Regions from separate parts of the Vibrio sp. ED004 genome, predicted to be linked through region 1. Evidence: predicted binding sites of a transcription regulator. Region 1 holds the regulator's gene; each other region holds the start of a gene.

Region 1 (6,162 bases):
CAGCAAGATTTTAGTTGGGAAGATGCCGCAAAAGAGTATCTTGCGATGTATCACTCTGCATTTTAGCGCTCTGTTTTAGCTTCTAAAATTAGCGGATGTACGGCAATTGTTTTTAATGAAAGAGGCGCTCTAATAATAGGGTGCCTTTTTGTTTTCTGGTCAGATCACATCACGTTTATAAAGACAAAGCTTGCAAACTCATTTTAGTCAGGTAGAAAAGGTGAGGTTGGTATTCACATGACTAATGACAGGTTTGACACTATTATCACTTAAAGTTCTTAATTGCGTGATATCCTTAGTCATCGCCTCGTGATGAGGCATAGCTCCATTTTAATAATTAAAGCGATAGGTATGTCTGAGAGTTTATTATTTCATAAAACATTTACTCACCCTACGAGCGATGAGTGGGTTGTATTTGTGCATGGCGCAGGAGGCAGCTCCTCTATCTGGTTTAAGCAGATCAAAGCGTATAAGCAGCACTTCAACTTGCTTCTCATTGATCTGAGAGGACATGGTAAATCAGACAACATACTTAAAGAGCTGATTTCGAATCGCTATACGTTCAAATCGGTCACGCTCGATATTCTTAAAGTGTTAGATCACCTCAAAATCCGTTCAGCACACTTTGTGGGCATGTCTCTTGGGACGATTATCGTTCGCAACGTTGCAGAGCTCGCAGCAGGTCGTGTTCGCTCAATGGTACTTGGTGGGGCGGTAACCAAACTCAACACTCGTTCGCAAGTATTGGTCAAACTCGGTAACCTGAGTAAGCACATCATTCCTTACATGTGGCTTTATAGCCTGTTTGCTTACATTGTGATGCCGCAGAAAAGCCAGAAAGAATCGCGCCACTTGTTTATCCGCGAAGCCAAAAAGCTATGTCAAAAAGAGTTTAAACGCTGGTTCATCCTGACGGCTGACGTAAACCCTCTGATGAAGTATTTCAAAGATAGGGAGCTACCAATCCCGACTCTCTACTTGATGGGAGAACGTGATTACATGTTCATCAAGCCCGTTAAAGAAATGGTTGAGGCGCATGAGTCGAGTGAACTAGTTGAAATCGCAAACTGCGGTCACGTGTGTAATGTTGAAAACCCTGAAGAATTCAATCAACATTCTATCGAGTTTATCCAAAAGCAAATCCAGTGATCTTTTAGGTTCATTCTCTGAGCCGAGTATCAAATTGAATTCAAATAAAACGGGAAGCTAACTTAGCTTCCCGTTTTATTTGAAGGAGGTATCTGACTAAATCTCAGGTTGTCGTCGTGAGATATTATTCAGGAGAGGCTGCGCCACATTGCCAACAAGAACCGAATTGAGCTTCATTGACTTCATGACACTCACCACAACGCCACTCTTCATAGATGATCGAATCTTGTTGTTTTTGGTAGTCATTGACAATAGTGCGAGCTTTACTGGCTAATTCTGGCTCATATAGCCATACGTAAGGGTCAGTTTCTTCGGTAAATGGGATCTCCCCTTTTAAACCAAACAAACCTTCACCACGGACTTCACACGCAATATTCTCACTTTCTAACAATCCACAGATGATATGGGCTTCTGTTGGATTCGATGCACTGAAGATTTTCATTGAGATAGAACCTCATTCGGCTTTAGGTGTTAGTCAACTATATACGTTATTCAGCTATACACGTTAGTCAGCGACAGGTGTTGAGCGAAACTTGCTCATCAACCATTTGGCAATAATTGGGAATACACCCAACAATGCAAACGATAGTAGTACTGAAGGTGAAACGATACCTGAAAGTGAATCAATTTCTGCGAGTTGAGTACCAGCATTCAAGAAAACAGCCGTACCAGGTAGCATGCCTATTTGGCTCGTAATGTAGTAACGAGAAACTGACATTGGGGTTAACCCCATCAGTAGATTGATAAGGAAAAATGGGAATACAGGAATCAGGCGAAGCGAGAATAAGTAAAATGCCCCGTCTTTTTCTACGCCCTTGTTAATTGTCGCTAATTTGTCACCAAATTTGGTTTGGATCCAATCACGTAACAGGTAACGGCTACTCAGGAAGGCGAGGGTCGCACCAATAGCGCTTGCGAAAGATACCAGCAGTAAACTGTTCCAGAAGCCAAACAGTGCTGCCCCTAAGAGCGTGACGACTGCAGCGCCAGGAATTGAGAAAGCAGTGATCATTACGTACGCGATAAAATAGATAGCAGCGGCGGCAATAAAGTTGCTGTCAATGTAGTCATTCAAAACGGCTTGTTGGGCCTTGGCGTTTTCAAGCGTTAGGTACTGGCCAAAATTGACGCCTAACAAGATGATGGTTACGACTAACACAATACCCAATATCATTTTCTTACTCATTGATACTTCCTCTAATTTTCAATGCATACCATTAGTATAGATAGACAGGCAAAGCATAGATTAACTTTCAGCAGATATAAAAAAAGCCGCAGAAATGCGGCTTAGTTATATAGATAGTTTGAACTGACAAAGTTAATTGACGCGATTGATAAGCTCTTCACGACGCTGCTGCGGTATAACAGACCAATGTGTTCCATTGATCGCACCTTCTAGCGCCCACAGTAATTCAATACTGACAGAGGACGCATGCGATTCCTTGATGGCGTTAAAGGCGTTTACAGAGCCAGATTCATATAAACGTTCAACGGAATCGATTCCTGCTTTTTTCAACATACGCTCAGTAGCGAGTCGAAGATTCGGCAGATCTTTGAGTCGAGTTGGCTTAGCAGAAGACTGTTCAGCTTTTTCTTCTTTAGCGAAACCCAGAGACGTCGTTGCGAGTTCCAAGATCTTCTCTTGGTCTTGCCACAGGCCTTCAGGTAAAGCGAAATATTTAGTAACGACAGGGAAACCACGTTTTTTGTAGACGTACGGTTGAAACCCTTGTTGTTCGAATTGCTTCGTTGTGCATTTGTCTGCCCGTATATGCAACTGGTCATTAACAACCAGAGCAAACATAGTGTCATCAGCAAAAAGACCGAATCCACCAAACATTGAGCGTGACTTAATTTTTCCTAGGGGCTCAAATAACTTCATTGAGTCCTTTAGTATCGGTTTATCCATGTTATTTATCTCGGTGTATTTGAACTACGCCACCAAATAAGCAGGTCCGAGAGATTAGCAAAATGTTGCAATTAAATTGTCAATAGGCTGTAAATTACTAAATTGTCAGTAGTTACTGCATTTTGCCATCGGTAACCCCGCTACCATACCAACGAGTGGTTTAGGCCGGAAGCTTTGCGTCCCACTTTTTCAAGTGGTTTGCCCTGTGCGTGACTGATTGAATAGAATAAAGTTTTTGTTGAATGAGGCTCACACTTGTTATTTCAAAATGTGATATTGCTTCAATTAATGATCTTTCTGTTGTGCATATAGGTTCATTATAGTTGTTGATAAAAAAAGCGCACCCAAAGGTGCGCTTAATGAAATAAAACTCGTTTTATCAATTAATTTAACGTTTTAACTGTACTTCGTTCAACAATCTCAGGGTGCATTTCGAAGACTCGTTTCTCGTGATCTTTGTCTTTTATACGTTCTAATAAAATCTCGAATGCATTTTTACCAACACGACGTTTAGGTTGGTGAACCGTTGTTAACGGTGGAGAGAAGTACTCAGCCAGTTCGATGTTGTCGTAACCGATCACTGAGATATCTTCAGGGATACGGATGCCTTTTTCTTGCAGTCGGCTCATTAAGCCCAGCGCCATTGTATCGTTGAAACAGAATACCGCTGTTGGGCGATCTTTCATTTCTACGATTTGCTCTGCAGCAAGAACAGCAGTATCACACTCGAAGTTACCTTCAATGATCATGTTGTCATCAGCAGTAATCTTAGCTTCGTTGAGTGCGCGTTTGTAACCTGCGATACGTTCTACACAGGCCGCTTTGTCTAAGTGGCCACTTAAACAAGCAATCTTAGAGTGACCGCGCTCAATAAGGTATTTGGTTGCTAGGTAGCCACCTTCTTCAGAGTTATCGATGATCTTGTCAGCTTGAGAACTCTCTGGGCCCCAGTCCATAATCACTTTAGGGATGTCAGCGTGACGATCTAACATCTCTCTTAGTTCTTCAGTTAGGTCTGAACACATAACTAAGATGCCATCTACACGTTTCTCTGCAAGCATTCGAATGTAGTCACGTTGCTTCTCATAGATACCACCCGTGTTACACAGAATCAAAGTGTAACCTTGACGGTAGCAGTAACTCTCAACACCATCGATAACTTCAGAGAAGAATAGGTTGGTTGATTGAGTAACAAGCATGCCGATAGTGCGTGTTGTATTGCACTTCAAACTACGAGCAACCGCGCTTGGTGCATAGTTCAGTTCATCTACGGCTTTGTTTACTTTTTCTTGAGTCGCTTCTGCAACAAAACGTGTTTTGTTGATTACGTGAGAAACGGTTGTTGTTGATACGCCGGCTAAGCGAGCGACATCTTTTATAGTGGCCATGGTTTTATCCTATTAGAAGCTACTTTCCCAAAGTACGGAATGAAGTAGCCGTTAAGCTACCTAACTAAGAGCTTAAATTTGTAGGGCTCTTTGGGTACTAAAGTGCTAAAAAACAAAAAACCGCTATGAGCGGCTTGTCTTAACACCGAAATGCTCTGAACTTTAATAAGCATAGCATTTCGTGAATGTTTCATATTTTATCGTTTGCGGTCACAATTTTAGACTGACTAGAAATTACTCGCAATAAAATTCACCCAGAAATCCGGGTGAATTGTCACATTCTACTGAATTTATTTACTTAGTCGCCCAATAAGCTATTCACCAGCTAAATATTGAGTGTCCAACTGACAGAATGCGAGTAGCAGAGATGAGACTGAAGCGTAGAAACCGAATTCATCAACGTCATGACATTTAACGTTGAATTTTGGTACCCAAGTTAGGAGTTGTTGCTCGATAAAATGCTGTTGAACAGCAAAAGACTTCTCTAGCTCTTCTTCAAGATCTGTTTCGTTAGAACGAATGATCAAGTTACCAAGGAAGTCGAGTTCGATAGCAATGTGGTCTGCTGGCTCTTTCAGGTCTTGGTTAACCACTAAATTGTGTTTAGCCATGATCTCTTCCATCTCTTTTGCAGGCTTATCGTTTAATAGGCCAGTCTCACCGATGTACATAGAAGCGTATGGAAGGGCACCATGTTTATCTGTCTTTAAGAAAAGGTCACAAAAGTCAGCAGACAGTTCCAGTTGAGCATCTTCACGTATTTGAAGACGGTTTAGTGCGTCAACTAAGCTATCAATCGCTGGCTTTAGTGTTTCATTTTCACCTAAACCAGTTAGGAAAGAACGAATCTCAACAGAGTGGTAGTGATCGAGTTCTTCTTGAGTGAGCTCTTTGGCGAATAAGCTTGATAGCCACCAGTAGATTTCTGCTCTTTGCTCGTTGAACGCTTTCGTATCTTTCATTTCTTGGATCCTGATTTAGTCTTGCGGCGTTTGTATACTCAATATCGTCAAGTGATTTGGGATATAAACACCAAGGCTGAATAACAAGGTTATTTGCGAAACGCAAAGTTACTCGTTAGTAGTAATGCCTATATTGAATTGCGATGGGCGATAAATAGCAAGGTTTAAGATTGTCTTGTATCAAAAAAGATTCATCTTTCTGGCTTTTATCTTCTGTAACACTAGAATTGTTACTAGTTATGAATAGAATAGTTACTGAAACTATTAAATAAGAAAAGTGGTGTAGATGAGCTATCACGTATTAGTCGTAGAAGATGATGTGGTAACCCGCAGTAAACTGGTTGGATATTTCCAGAACGAAGGTTACACAGTGAGCGAAGCAGAAAGCGGCGCTCAAATGAGAAACGTGTTAGATGAAAACAACGTTGACCTCATTATGCTGGACATCAACTTACCAGGCGAAGATGGATTGATGCTAACTCGCGAATTACGCAGTCAATCAGACATTGGAATTATTTTAGTTACTGGACGCACGGATAGCATCGACAAAATCGTTGGCCTTGAAATGGGCGCGGACGATTACGTTACTAAACCTTTCGAACTTCGCGAGTTATTGGTTCGAGTTAAAAACCTACTTTGGCGTATTTCTGCCGCTCGTAAAACGGCAGCAGGCGCAGTAGAAGAAACATCAGACGAGTCTGTGGTTCGTTTCGGTGAGTGGACATTTGATATCCCTCGTCGTGCGCTAAGCAAA
Region 2 (6,162 bases), 1.7 Mb from region 1:
CCGTAGAAAAGAGATCAAAGAGAAGCGAAAGCAAGAGCGTCTGTTGGAAGAGCAGCGTCTAGAAGCTGATAAGGTAAGTAGCGATAATAAGGTCAGTAATAAGAAATAGCTGCGAGCTTTAGGCACTCTCAACTCCAAGAGTGCCCGCGCCAAGTGACTTGGTTATCGTATTTACTCAGCAATCATCTGCATGAACGCACGGTTGCGCCAAATGATCTTCTTCTTGTTATTTGAAAGCATACGCTTACGACGGTTTGCAGCAACGGTCTTATCAAGGCGCTTCGATTTCAGTTTCTTCATCATTTCAATGATTTCCTATTTGTCGTCTGACTTTGTAGTTTGGACTAACGATTTAATTATAGTGTTATTCGTTTATTTGGCGCTGTCGCGCGCTTGGCTTACCCAGAAGAGCAGTTCTAGCTAAAACCCAGCCCCCAAGTGCAACAGAGCGTAATTTTGATTATGGTGTGCCGTTATAAAGTTCGATTGTTACTGCAATATGACACATCGATTTTCACGACCTTTTGTCGAGCTTCTTATTCTTTTACGCAGTTATAAAAAGCACAATAAAAAAGAGCAATGCTTAATGGCATTGCTCTTTTAGTCTCTACTGCGAAGGTTCTGAACTGCTTACTGTCGATTCAGCAGCGCTAATGCTTGATTCAGCACCAGAAGTCTCTAGAGGTGGGATGACGATCAACCCTTCAAGACTCTCTTCTTGTTCCTTATTACGCTTATTTACATGGCCGATGATGCTTTGGTAATAACGGCGAATGTTTTCAACGTAATTTCTAGCTTCATCACCACGGGCATAGCCGTAGCGAGTTTGGCTGTAGTACTTCTTCTGTCGTAACAGCGGCAGTCTGTCTTTCACATCGCCCCAAGCATCGGGATCGCCACCTTGTGCCTTCGTGAGGCGACGAGCGTCCATCATGTGCCCGTAACCGACATTGTATGAAGCTAGGGCAAACCAGATCTTTTCGTGTTGAGTGATTGAATCTGGCACTCGATTCACGATGCGACGTAGGTATTCAACACCACCTTGTACCGACTGTTTCGGGTCGAGACGGTTGGTCACACCAACGCTTTTCGCAGTAGGTAGTGTCAGCATCATCATGCCACGTACACCCGTTGGCGAGCGCGCAACAGGGTTCCAGTGTGACTCTTGGTATGCCAATGCAGCAATCAAGCGCCAATCAAATTCTTGTGAGTACTTCTGAAACAGCGGTGACCATTTTGGTAACTTACTGTCCAGTGCGCGGATAAAGGCACGAGTATCAACGTAGTCAAAGGTGCCGATATGACCGATGTATTTCTCTTCCAGTGAAGCCAGTTCACCAGATTGTTTTAGGTTACCGAAGAACTCAATCAGCAAAGCATACAGGCTTTCATCTTCCGATCTATTTAGGTACCAAGAGATAGGTTGGTCTTCTGTCAACTCAAATGCCAAGGCAACGTCTGGATACAAACGCTGCGCCAGTGATAGCTCGATAGAGTCAGCCACTGTGAATAAACGTTCGCCTGTTGATACTTCTTTTAGCAGGTCATTGATGTCTGCATTGCCAACCGCATCGTAGATGAAGTCATCGTGCGTTTTTTGCAGCAGTTTAAGTGTTGGTTCAAAGTGTGAGTCTTTCACCACTACCAAAGAGGGCGATAGTGTGTCACTTGATACCGCAGCTTCTGATTCAGCTTGTGCTTTTACAAACTCAGCCTGACGCTCATTCTCAAAATTGATCAATTGCTCAAGGTTTCTTGGGCGCCATTGTCCCTTTTTGTACACGACCTGTTGGCTTACATAGTAATAAGCAGGCGCGGCGCGATAAGCGCGTGTCAGTTTGTTGTTTTGCGTTAAGCCAGTTGCGATAAGGTCGATTTCGCCTTTCTTCAACGCAGGGAATAGGCCAGATAGACGGTAAGCGGGTTTAACCTCAAGCTTTACACCAAGCTCCTGCGCAAACTCACGAGCTAACTCGTAATCCAAGCCTGCTGGGCCATCAGGACCAATATAATAAGAGAGTTGGTTGTTAAGGGTGCCGACACGAAGAACGCCGCGATCTCGTATCTGCTCAAGGACACTTTTAGGTTCAGATTCAATCTGGCATCCCGCGAGCCCAACCAGAGCGATAACGAGCAGAATGAATTTAGACGAAAAGATGAGCGTAAATTTAGGCATCAAAATGAAATCTCGAAAAGTGGAAGCCCCTTTATACCAAACCCCGCAAGGCTGGCAAAGCAGGTTTAATTAAACAGATGTAAAAGTGGTGATAAATGCAGCAAAAATACCATTTACGCAGAAACATAAAAAAAATAACGCAAACGGTTGCTTTTGGTGTTACGTCACAAAAAGAAATGCTTTATAATGCGCTCGCATTGAAGAGGTGGAATCGGCATAGGTTTGGCAACCTTCGGGAATAGCTTCGAAGAAAACAGTTAGGTTGTTCCTATAACCCACTGAATTTATTCCAATACTACCTTAATCAACTGCATAAGAGACCTAAGCACATGAGAATTTTGCGTGGCTCCCCAGCTCTATCTGAGTTTCGTGTTAACAAGCTTTTAGAGCTTTGTCGTGAATTAAGCTTACCTGTAACAGGTATTTACGCTGAGTTTGCCCACTTTGCTGATTTAACGGCAGACCTAGATGAGTCTGAAGTTGAGAAGCTAGAAAAGCTACTGACTTACGGTCCAACGATTGAAGAGCATGAACCTGAAGGTTTATTGCTGCTTGCAACGCCACGCCCGGGCACTATCTCGCCTTGGTCTTCAAAATCAACAGATATCGCACATAACTGTGGACTGGCTAAAGTGTCACGTTTAGAGCGCGGTACTGCTTTCTACATTGAAACGTCTTCTGAACTTTCTGAGCTTCAACTTGTTGAGCTGAAAGCAATTCTGCACGACCGTATGATGGAAGTGGTTTTCACTGACTTCGAATCAGCGGCGGCACTATTTAGAGTTGCTGAGCCTGCTCCTTATGCGGAAGTTGACCTATTAACTGGTGGACGTAAAGCGCTTGAAGAAGCAAACGTAACCCTAGGTCTAGCACTTGCAGAAGATGAGATTGATTACCTTCTTGAAAGCTTTACTGAGAAGCTAGGTCGTAACCCGACTGACATCGAGCTAATGATGTTTGCACAAGCGAACTCAGAGCACTGTCGTCACAAGATCTTTAACGCTGATTGGACTATCGATGGCGTTAAGCAAGAAAAATCATTGTTCAAGATGATTAAGAACACTTTTGAAACGACACCAGAGCACGTTCTGTCTGCTTATAAAGATAACGCAGCAGTAATGACAGGTTCTGAAGTAGGTCGTTTCTTCCCAGATCCAGAAACTCGCCAATACAACTACCATCAAGAGAAAACACACATCTTGATGAAAGTTGAAACGCACAACCACCCAACGGCAATCTCTCCGTGGCCGGGCGCATCTACAGGTTCAGGCGGTGAAATCCGTGATGAAGGCGCAACAGGTATTGGTGGCAAACCGAAAGCTGGTCTTGTGGCATTTTCTGTCTCTAACCTTAAGATCCCGAACTTCGTTCAACCTTGGGAAACCGACTTTGGTAAGCCGAGCCGTATCGTTACTGCTCTGGATATCATGCTTGAAGGTCCTCTTGGTGGCGCGGCATTCAACAACGAATTTGGTCGTCCAAACCTACTAGGTTACTTCCGTACTTACGAAGAGAAAGTTAACTCTCACGCAGGTGAAGAAGTACGTGGTTACCACAAGCCAATCATGCTAGCTGGTGGTCTTGGTAACATCCGTGATGAGCACGTTCAGAAGAAAGAGATCCCAGTAGGTGCAAGCCTAATCGTTCTTGGTGGTCCTGCGATGAACATCGGCCTTGGTGGCGGTGCGGCATCTTCGATGGATTCTGGTTCTTCTTCTGAAGATCTAGATTTCGCTTCTGTACAACGTGAAAACCCAGAGATGGAACGTCGTTGCCAGGAAGTGATCGACCGTTGTTGGCAGCTAGGTGATGCGAACCCAATCGCATTCATCCACGATGTGGGCGCAGGCGGTATCTCAAACGCACTTCCTGAGCTAGTAGACGATGGCGAGCGTGGCGGTATCTTCAACCTACGCGACGTGCCAAACGATGAGCCAGGCATGAGCCCACTTGAGATCTGGTGTAACGAATCTCAAGAACGTTACGTAATGGCCGTTGCTGATGAAGACATGGCAACGTTCGACGCAATTTGTAAGCGTGAACGTGCACCTTACGCAGTGGTTGGTAAAGCAACGGAAGAGCGTGAGCTTAAGCTTGAAGATTCACACTTCGACAACACGCCAATCGACATGCCAATGGACATCCTTTTAGGTAAAACACCTAAGATGCACCGTGACGCGAAAACGCTCAAAGCAAATAACCCAGCGATTGACCGTTCTGGTATCGAAATGAACGAAGCGGTTGACCGTGTTCTTCGTCTACCAACCGTCGCTGAGAAAACATTCCTTATCACTATCGGTGACCGCTCGGTAACTGGCCTTGTGGCTCGTGACCAAATGGTTGGTCCATGGCAGGTTCCTGTTGCTAACTGTGCTGTAACTGCGGCAAGTTACGACTCTTACCACGGTGAGGCTATGTCTCTTGGTGAGCGTACGCCAGTAGCACTACTAGACTTCGGTGCATCGGCTCGTCTAGCGGTTGGTGAAGCAATCACAAACATCGCAGCGACGAACATCGGCGATATCAAACACATTAAGCTGTCGGCTAACTGGATGTCTCCAGCGGGTCACCCAGGTGAAGATGCAGGTCTTTACGAAGCGGTGAAAGCAGTCGGTGAAGAGCTGTGTCCAGCACTGGGTCTAACTATCCCAGTGGGTAAAGACTCAATGTCTATGAAGACGAAGTGGGAAGAGAACGGCGAGCAGAAAGAAGTAACGTCTCCGCTATCTCTTGTTATCACTGCGTTTGCTCGTGTTGAAGATGTTCGTAAGACGATTACGCCTCAGCTTCGCACTGACAAGGGTGACACATCACTAGTTCTTATCGACCTAGGTAACGGCAAAAACCGTCTAGGTGCAACGGCACTAGCGCAAGTTTACAAGCAGCTTGGTGATAAGCCAGCTGACGTAGACAACGCAGCACAACTGAAAGGTTTCTACGAAGGCGTTCAAGCACTGGTTGCTAACGACCAAGTTGTGGCTTACCACGATAAAGGCGATGGCGGTCTATTTGTTACTCTAGCTGAAATGGCATTCGCAGGTCACTGTGGTGTTAATGCAAACATTGAAGCTCTTTTAGCTGCATCAGAGAACAGCGAAGACACACTAGCAGCACTATTCAACGAAGAGTTAGGTGCGGTAATCCAAGTTCGTAATGACGACCTAGACGCAGTTCTTTCTACTCTTGCAGCAAACGGTCTAGAAGCGTGTTCACACGTAATTGGTTCTGTTGAAGCATCGGATGAGCTAGTGATTAAGTCTGGCGAGTCTGTAGTGATTGAACGTAACCGTACTGAGCTACGTACTATCTGGGCTGAGACAACGCATAAGATGCAAGGTCTACGTGATAACCCAGCATGTGCTGACCAAGAGCACGAAGCGAAGAAAGACAACTCAGACCCAGGTCTGAACGTGAAACTAAGCTTCGACGTAAACGAAGACATCGCAGCACCGTTCATCAACACAGGTGCTAAGCCTAAGATGGCAATTCTACGTGAGCAGGGTGTTAACTCTCACGTTGAAATGGCAGCAGCATTCGACCGTGCAGGCTTCGAAGCAACTGATATTCACATGAGCGACATCCTAACGGGTCAAGCAGTACTAGAAGAGTACAACGGCCTTGTAGCTTGTGGTGGCTTCTCTTACGGTGATGTATTAGGTGCAGGTGAAGGTTGGGCTAAGTCGGTTCTGTTTAACGATTCGACTCGTGACCAGTTTGAAAACTTCTTCAAACGTGAAGATACCTTCTCTCTAGGTGTGTGTAACGGTTGTCAGATGCTGTCTAACTTACGTGACCTAATTCCTGGTGCTGAGTACTGGCCACGTTTCGTTCGCAATGAATCTGAGCGCTTTGAAGCACGTTTCAGCCTAGTAGAAGTTCAGAAGTCTGATTCTGTATTCTTCAACGGCATGGAAGGTTCTCGTATGCCAATCGCTGTTTCTCACGGTGAAGGCCGCGTAGAAGTACGTGATAGCGACCACCTAAAC
Region 3 (6,162 bases), 300 kb from region 1:
TACCAGGTAGCGCAGATGACGCTCAAGAAAATATTGAGTCTGATGTTGAGATTCCACGAGCAACAAACGTAGTTGAGGCAATGGCAGATGGGGCTATGTCTGGACTTCGTATTGCTGTTGCGGTGGGTGCGACACTTCTAGCCTTTATCAGTGTGATTGCAATGCTGAATGGCTTATTAGGTATTGTTGGTGGCTGGTTTGGCGTAAACCTAAGCTTCGAACTTATCCTAGGTTATGTGTTCGCACCCGTTGCATGGCTGATCGGTGTGCCATGGTCTGAGGCTGTGGTTGCAGGCTCACTGATCGGTAACAAGATTGTCGTGAACGAGTTTGTGGCTTTCATCCAGCTAATGGATGCTAAAGAAGCGCTAAGTGAACACTCACAAGCGATCGTGACTTTTGCTCTATGTGGTTTTGCTAACATCTCAACAATGGCGATTCTAATTGGTGGCTTGGGCAGCTTGGTACCAGAGCGTCGTTCTTTCATCTCACAATACGGCTTTAAAGCAATTTGTGCAGGTGTGTTTGCTAACCTAATGAGTGCAGCGATTGCTGGTGTGGTGCTTTCTCTGTAGCTAGATGATAAGTACCGAGTGGATGAGTTAGTCACTTTATTTCCCTTATAGTAAAGTGACTGATTAATCACAATAATATTCGGTTAGCACGAAAAAGAGAGCCTATAGTTTAATGACGTAGGCTTTCTTGTTTCAGCAAATAGGTTTGTATCACAGGGTGTGGTACAAATTTTTAGGGGCACAAATGGATTTGTCGATTACTTCTTCTTTGGCGTTAATTGGACTCTTGTCTTTAGCTTGTCAGCTGCTCGGCTGGCGTTTGCGTCTTCCCGCGATTCTCCCTCTTCTCATTGTTGGCCTGCTGTTAGGTCCCGGTTTAAATGTCCTTAATCCCGATGTTATTTTCGGTGATGTTCTATTCCCGCTGATTTCATTAGGTGTCGCCATCATTCTGTTTGAAGGCGCATTGACTCTGAACTTTAAGGAAATTAGAGGCCACGGTCGAATGGTGACTCACCTCGTGAGTTTCGGCATGTTGATTACATGGGCGTGCATTGTTGTTGGTGCTTACTACTTTGTTAACTTTAGTTGGCCATTAGCGGCGCTATTCGGTGCCTTGGTGGTGGTGACTGGACCGACAGTGATTGTCCCTATGCTTCGCAGTATTCAGCCTAAGTCTTCTCTAGGCAGTATCTTGCGATGGGAGGGGATAGTGATTGATCCCATTGGCGCTCTTTTTGCTGTTCTGGTTTATGAATACATAGTCTCTTCTGCCGACCCTACAGGGCATGTACTTTCAGCTCTGGGGCTAACCTTAGCCATTGGTTTAGGCTTAGGGATCATCGGTGGCCATTTGATTGCCAAGATGCTGCAAGGGCACTGGGTGCCTCACTATTTACGTAATGTGGCGGTGCTGACGCTAATGTTGGCGGCATTCTCTTTTTCTAATGACTTGAGTGAAGAGTCGGGTTTGCTAACCGTGACCATCATGGGGATCTGGCTTGCCAATGTGAAGGGCTTGGATATCGAAGACATCATCGAATTCAAAGAAACCCTGACCGTGTTACTCATTTCTGCGTTGTTTATTCTGTTAGCCAGTCGACTCGATTCGGGGGCTTTCCTTTCGATAGGTTGGGGCGGTATTGGGTTGCTAGCGGTGGTTATGTTGGTGGCTCGCCCGTTAAGCGTGTGGATCAGCGGGATCGGTACGGATCTTAATTCGGCGGATAAATGGTTTTTGAGTTGGATGGCACCTCGCGGGATCGTAGCTGCCGCGGTTTCTTCTCTGTTTGCGATAAAACTGCAAGAGAAGCAATTGATTGAAGGCGCTGATCTGCTCGTGCCCATGGTGTTCTTAGTCATTATCGGCACGGTTGTTATTCAGAGTTTAACCGCAAGCTGGTGGGCGAGAAGGTTAGGTGTGACTCAAGAGAAAGCACAAGGGGTTATCTTCTTTGGCGCAACTCACTTCGCAAGACAGTTTGCCAAGGTGCTAGCGACTCACAACATCAATAGTGTGCTTGCCGATACTAACTGGGAGAGTATTCGTTTGGCGAGGATGGATAATTTGAATGTCTACTTTGGTAACCCCGCTTCAAGCCACGCGGAAAATAATCTGGAATTGGACGGGATAGGGCGTGCGATGATCGTCTCGCCTTATCGTCAAACCAACCCACTAGTCAGCATGCACTACCAAGATGAGTTTGGCGCAAATAAGGTGTTTGAGCTTGAATCGTCAGAGACTAAGCATGAAAGGCATCAAGTGAGCCGCGATGGTAATCGAAGTTTGTTTTCGGAAGGGATTACCTACTCCAAGCTCAACTCGTTAATGGCTCAAGGCAGTCAAATTAAGAGCACAGGTTTAACCGAGGCATTTGATCTGAATGAGTTTAATACTCTGTACCCGAAAGCGATTCTACTGGGTGTGATTACTAACGGTGACTTTCGCTTAATTACACAAGGTTCTGAACTGGAAAAACTGATATCAACGGAATGCGAGATTATCAGTTTGTTGCCACCATCAGACCAGACAGAAAAAGTTGAGACTCCAGACAAATAGCGAGTCCTCTTTATCAAAAGCGATTAGTTTTGTATCTAAAACGAATCGCTTGATATCAAAAAAAGCCGCAACGTTCTTCACGTTGCGGCTTTCTATTTATACTGTCATTCGCAGATTTGTCGTTCGCAGATTACTTAGAGTGAAATTGCTCACAAGCGATCATGGTGTTTTCGATTAGGCTCGCCACCGTCATTGGACCAACACCACCTGGTACTGGCGTGATGAAGCTTGCGCTCTCTTTCGCTACGTCGTATTCAACGTCGCCCACTAACTTGCCAGATTCTAAACGGTTGATACCAACATCGACCACAACGGCACCTTTCTTAATCCAAGCACCCGGAATGAAGTTAGGCTTACCAACAGCAACCACAACAACGTCTGCTTGACGTACGTGGCCTTCAAGGTCTTTGGTGAAACGGTGACACGTCGTTGTTGTACAACCCGCTAGAAGCAATTCTAGGGTCATTGGACGGCCTACGATGTTTGATGCGCCAACAACAACCGCGTGCTTACCACGTAAGTCGATGTTGTAACGGTCAAGCAGCGTGATGATACCTTTTGGCGTACAAGAGCGAAGCTTAGGCATACGCTGAGCCAAACGGCCTACATTGTATGGGTGGAAGCCATCAACGTCTTTCTCTGGCGTGATGCGCTCAAGAACGTGAGTGCTATCAATTCCTGCTGGTAGAGGCAGTTGAACCAGAATACCGTCAATCTCTGGGTCTTGGTTCAGTTGGTCTACTAATGTTAACAGTTCATCTTCTGTCGCAGTGGCTGGCAAATCGTAAGATTTAGATACGAAGCCAACTTCTTCACACGCTTTACGCTTACTTCCAACGTAAACCTGAGAAGCAGGGTCTTCACCCACTAAAACAACCGCTAGGCCCGGAGCGCGTAATCCAGCTTCAGTACGAGCTTTTACACGTGCAGCAACTTCAGAGCGAACCGTTTGAGAAATTAGCTTTCCATCAATATTTTGAGCAGTCATGAATTTCCTTAGTATTGATATTCAAGTTAGTGGCTGATGTTTTTGGCGCATTATTCCAGAAAATCTTTTTGATTACCATCAAGCAAACGTTTGCTTTGGTCTATTTTCCAACACTTATATGTTTGTTGCCCTTTTTTTACTCACTTAGATCAGAATGTTACATAAAGCCGTTGCTTTACTGATTCGAATTCGTATAATTCGTTCCTGTAGCGCGCCCTTAGCTCAGCTGGATAGAGCACGTCCCTTCTAAGGATGTGGTCGAAGGTTCGAATCCTTCAGGGCGTGCCATTATTTACGGGGCGTAGCAGGTTAGTACTTGCTACGCCCTTTTTCGTTTTTGTCATTTGTGGTCAAGTATATGGTCAAGTAACGATGAACCTGCAGGCTACGACCTGATACGGCATGAAACACACCCAAAGTTAGAGTGTCACCTACTCTATATCAAATACCGTCTCAAGGCTTTCCTATCTTCTCCCTTTGCCTCGATATATTTTTTAAGTTCTACTAATGTACCCCGCATTCGCAATCATTTAAGTCAATCCGACTCAAGTTATCGATCATTACACATGCATGGTGTATATATTTATTATAGATAACTACATGTTTATTAAAAGATTTTATGTTGACTGTTTGTTTTTTGTACTGTATGTTTATTTCAAATAGCGAAACATAGCCAGTATTTGATACAGATCCATCCTGGAGTCGGTATCAGTAGGTTATGAGAGGTAAAATATGAATGAGCAAACTACTCACGATTGAAGATATTATTTGCACCTTTGATATTAGTCGAACTACCTTTTGGAGAATGAGGCAGGATGACACGTTCCCAAAACCGATCATGGTTTCAAAACGCTCTCCTCGTTGGAGTGAGCAAGAGATCCATAAGTGGTATTACGTCAGTAGGTAAATGATAAAGGATACTTTGCGTTGCTTTTGTGGATAGCAAGGACGCTAGCTTGTAATCGGTATTCAGAGTATAGGGGCAAGTCTCAGATATTTACTTCTCTACTAGCGAGCTCACTCCAATCGCATACCTATATATTATAAAGCGTTAGCTCTCTATTTTTGTGCCCCTAGTCTGTTATTACAGAAGCCAGCGCTTGATGTTTGCTGAGTTCGCTAGTGCTAGGTGGTATTTCTTAGGAGTCGAAGATAGTTTCTTATTATCCACGCAAACATCTAAGCGTTTGAGCAAATACTTAATCAGTGCTCGTCGGCAACTAATTGTGAGTGGAGAATCATGCATTCCATAGTCGACTTTCACAATGTGTTGTTGTGCAGGTGACAAATGTGGATTTGGAATGATTTCAATTGCTTCTTCTGTTGTCCAATCTTCATCGTCTTCGATGTTAATATCTGATTCATTGAGCAGTTCAGGCTCCCCTCTAAATCGGCTTAACACGAAATCTAAGAACATTGCTCTTTCTTCACAATATGCTCTTACATGCCAACGGAACCCATCAAATACGATGGTGTGTGGAACGATATTTCGACCTCGCCCCTCAGGGTTATCCATTGAAACATACTCAATATCAACTCTCCGCCTTTCTCGTGCTGCTTGTAGAAGTCTACGAACGATTATTGGGGCTATCTGCCTATCTGGGACTTAAAGGACAATAGAGTCAGCAAAGCCAAGACCTTTTAAATCAAAGCCGTCTACATGGTCACTGTTGTATTTGTGCAGTAGCGACAAATACTCGTTAGGAGTGCCTTTTGTAAACTTTGGCGCAAAATGATCAGTAAGACGGTAGCCTTTAATACTACGATCATGAACAAGTGGTGGAGAAGAGAAGTGCTCCTGATAAGCTTTGATGTCTCTAGAGGCTTGCTGTCGCTTAATGTTGAAAGAGTTACATAGGTGATTAGTCGTAACGCGACCCTCCCATAATGCGACAACCTCGATTAATTTGAAGCGTAGTAACTGATCCCACTTTATTGTCATAACAATTATCTAATGCCTGAAAATGATACATGTTGATGTGTACAGAATATACGTACATTTTTAACATGGGTATAGTACACACTCACCAGTTAAAATTGCGGAGTGTTACGTAAAGCAATGTAAGCCAAATCATACTTTTCTAATACTAAACACAATATTTGTTTGTAAAGCGAGTAAGATAAACAATTTGCATATGGTGGTGCTGATTCATCCAGTCATTCCATTTTTTTATGGTTGTAAGTACCGTTACTTTTCCGTGTTTGATACTATTTATCTCCACAAAAAAAGTCCGTTTAATTAAATTTTGAAGAGATTCCTTTGAACTTAGAAAAAGCCCTCAGCATACTTTCTAAATCATCGCCCTACGCGGTAAGTACAGAAAGAGAGCAGAATCAAGATCTTCTGGCTGACTATAAGAGCCATGTGTACATCACTACCGACATCGAAGTCGACTTTAAAAAGTCGCTATTGTCCTCAAAGAAAAATGACATCATCTTCTTGTGTGGTAGTAGTGGTGACGGTAAGTCTGAGATCCTGACTCAATACAGCCAGAAGCACAAAGCGACACATGAGTTTCACCTTGATGCGACACACAGCTTTAATCCAAATCAAACCGCAATTAATGCGTTAGATGAGCGATTCTCACAGTTCAAAGGAA

Evidence for each region. The regulator PurR, encoded in region 1, represses purine synthesis genes. The targets are predictions, from matches to a motif close to TNANGNAAACGTTTNCNTNA.
Region 2: the regulator PurR is predicted to act here: its motif matches at 2,312-2,331, upstream of purL (phosphoribosylformylglycinamidine synthase).
Region 3: the regulator PurR is predicted to act here: its motif matches at 3,641-3,660, upstream of folD (bifunctional methylenetetrahydrofolate dehydrogenase/methenyltetrahydrofolate cyclohydrolase FolD).

Annotation. Positions count from the first base shown of each region.
Region 1 covers NZ_CP066149.1:415,986-422,147, reverse strand. Annotated here, with positions in the region: gene glgA (glycogen synthase GlgA) at 1-66, shown strand, start outside; gene ITG10_RS01770 (alpha/beta fold hydrolase) at 352-1,149, shown strand; gene ITG10_RS01765 (DUF2007 domain-containing protein) at 1,274-1,591, opposite strand; gene ITG10_RS01760 (TVP38/TMEM64 family protein) at 1,655-2,335, opposite strand; gene ITG10_RS01755 (TfoX/Sxy family DNA transformation protein) at 2,468-3,058, opposite strand; cyclic di-GMP riboswitch class I at 3,186-3,271, opposite strand; gene purR (HTH-type transcriptional repressor PurR) at 3,442-4,446, opposite strand; gene torD (molecular chaperone TorD) at 4,761-5,408, opposite strand; gene torR (two-component system response regulator TorR) at 5,695-6,162, shown strand, end outside.
Region 2 covers NZ_CP066149.1:2,591,890-2,598,051, forward strand. Annotated here, with positions in the region: gene tadA (tRNA adenosine(34) deaminase TadA) at 1-109, shown strand, start outside; gene ITG10_RS26310 (hypothetical protein) at 172-303, opposite strand; gene mltF (membrane-bound lytic murein transglycosylase MltF) at 608-2,176, opposite strand; gene purL (phosphoribosylformylglycinamidine synthase) at 2,506-6,162, shown strand, end outside.
Region 3 covers NZ_CP066149.1:716,636-722,797, reverse strand. Annotated here, with positions in the region: gene ITG10_RS03005 (NupC/NupG family nucleoside CNT transporter) at 1-575, shown strand, start outside; gene ITG10_RS03000 (sodium:proton antiporter) at 760-2,574, shown strand; gene folD (bifunctional methylenetetrahydrofolate dehydrogenase/methenyltetrahydrofolate cyclohydrolase FolD) at 2,705-3,562, opposite strand; tRNA gene ITG10_RS02990 (tRNA-Arg) at 3,774-3,850, shown strand; gene ITG10_RS02985 (WYL domain-containing protein) at 4,647-5,141, opposite strand; gene ITG10_RS02980 (hypothetical protein) at 5,169-5,504, opposite strand; gene dptF (DNA phosphorothioation-dependent restriction protein DptF) at 5,823-6,162, shown strand, end outside.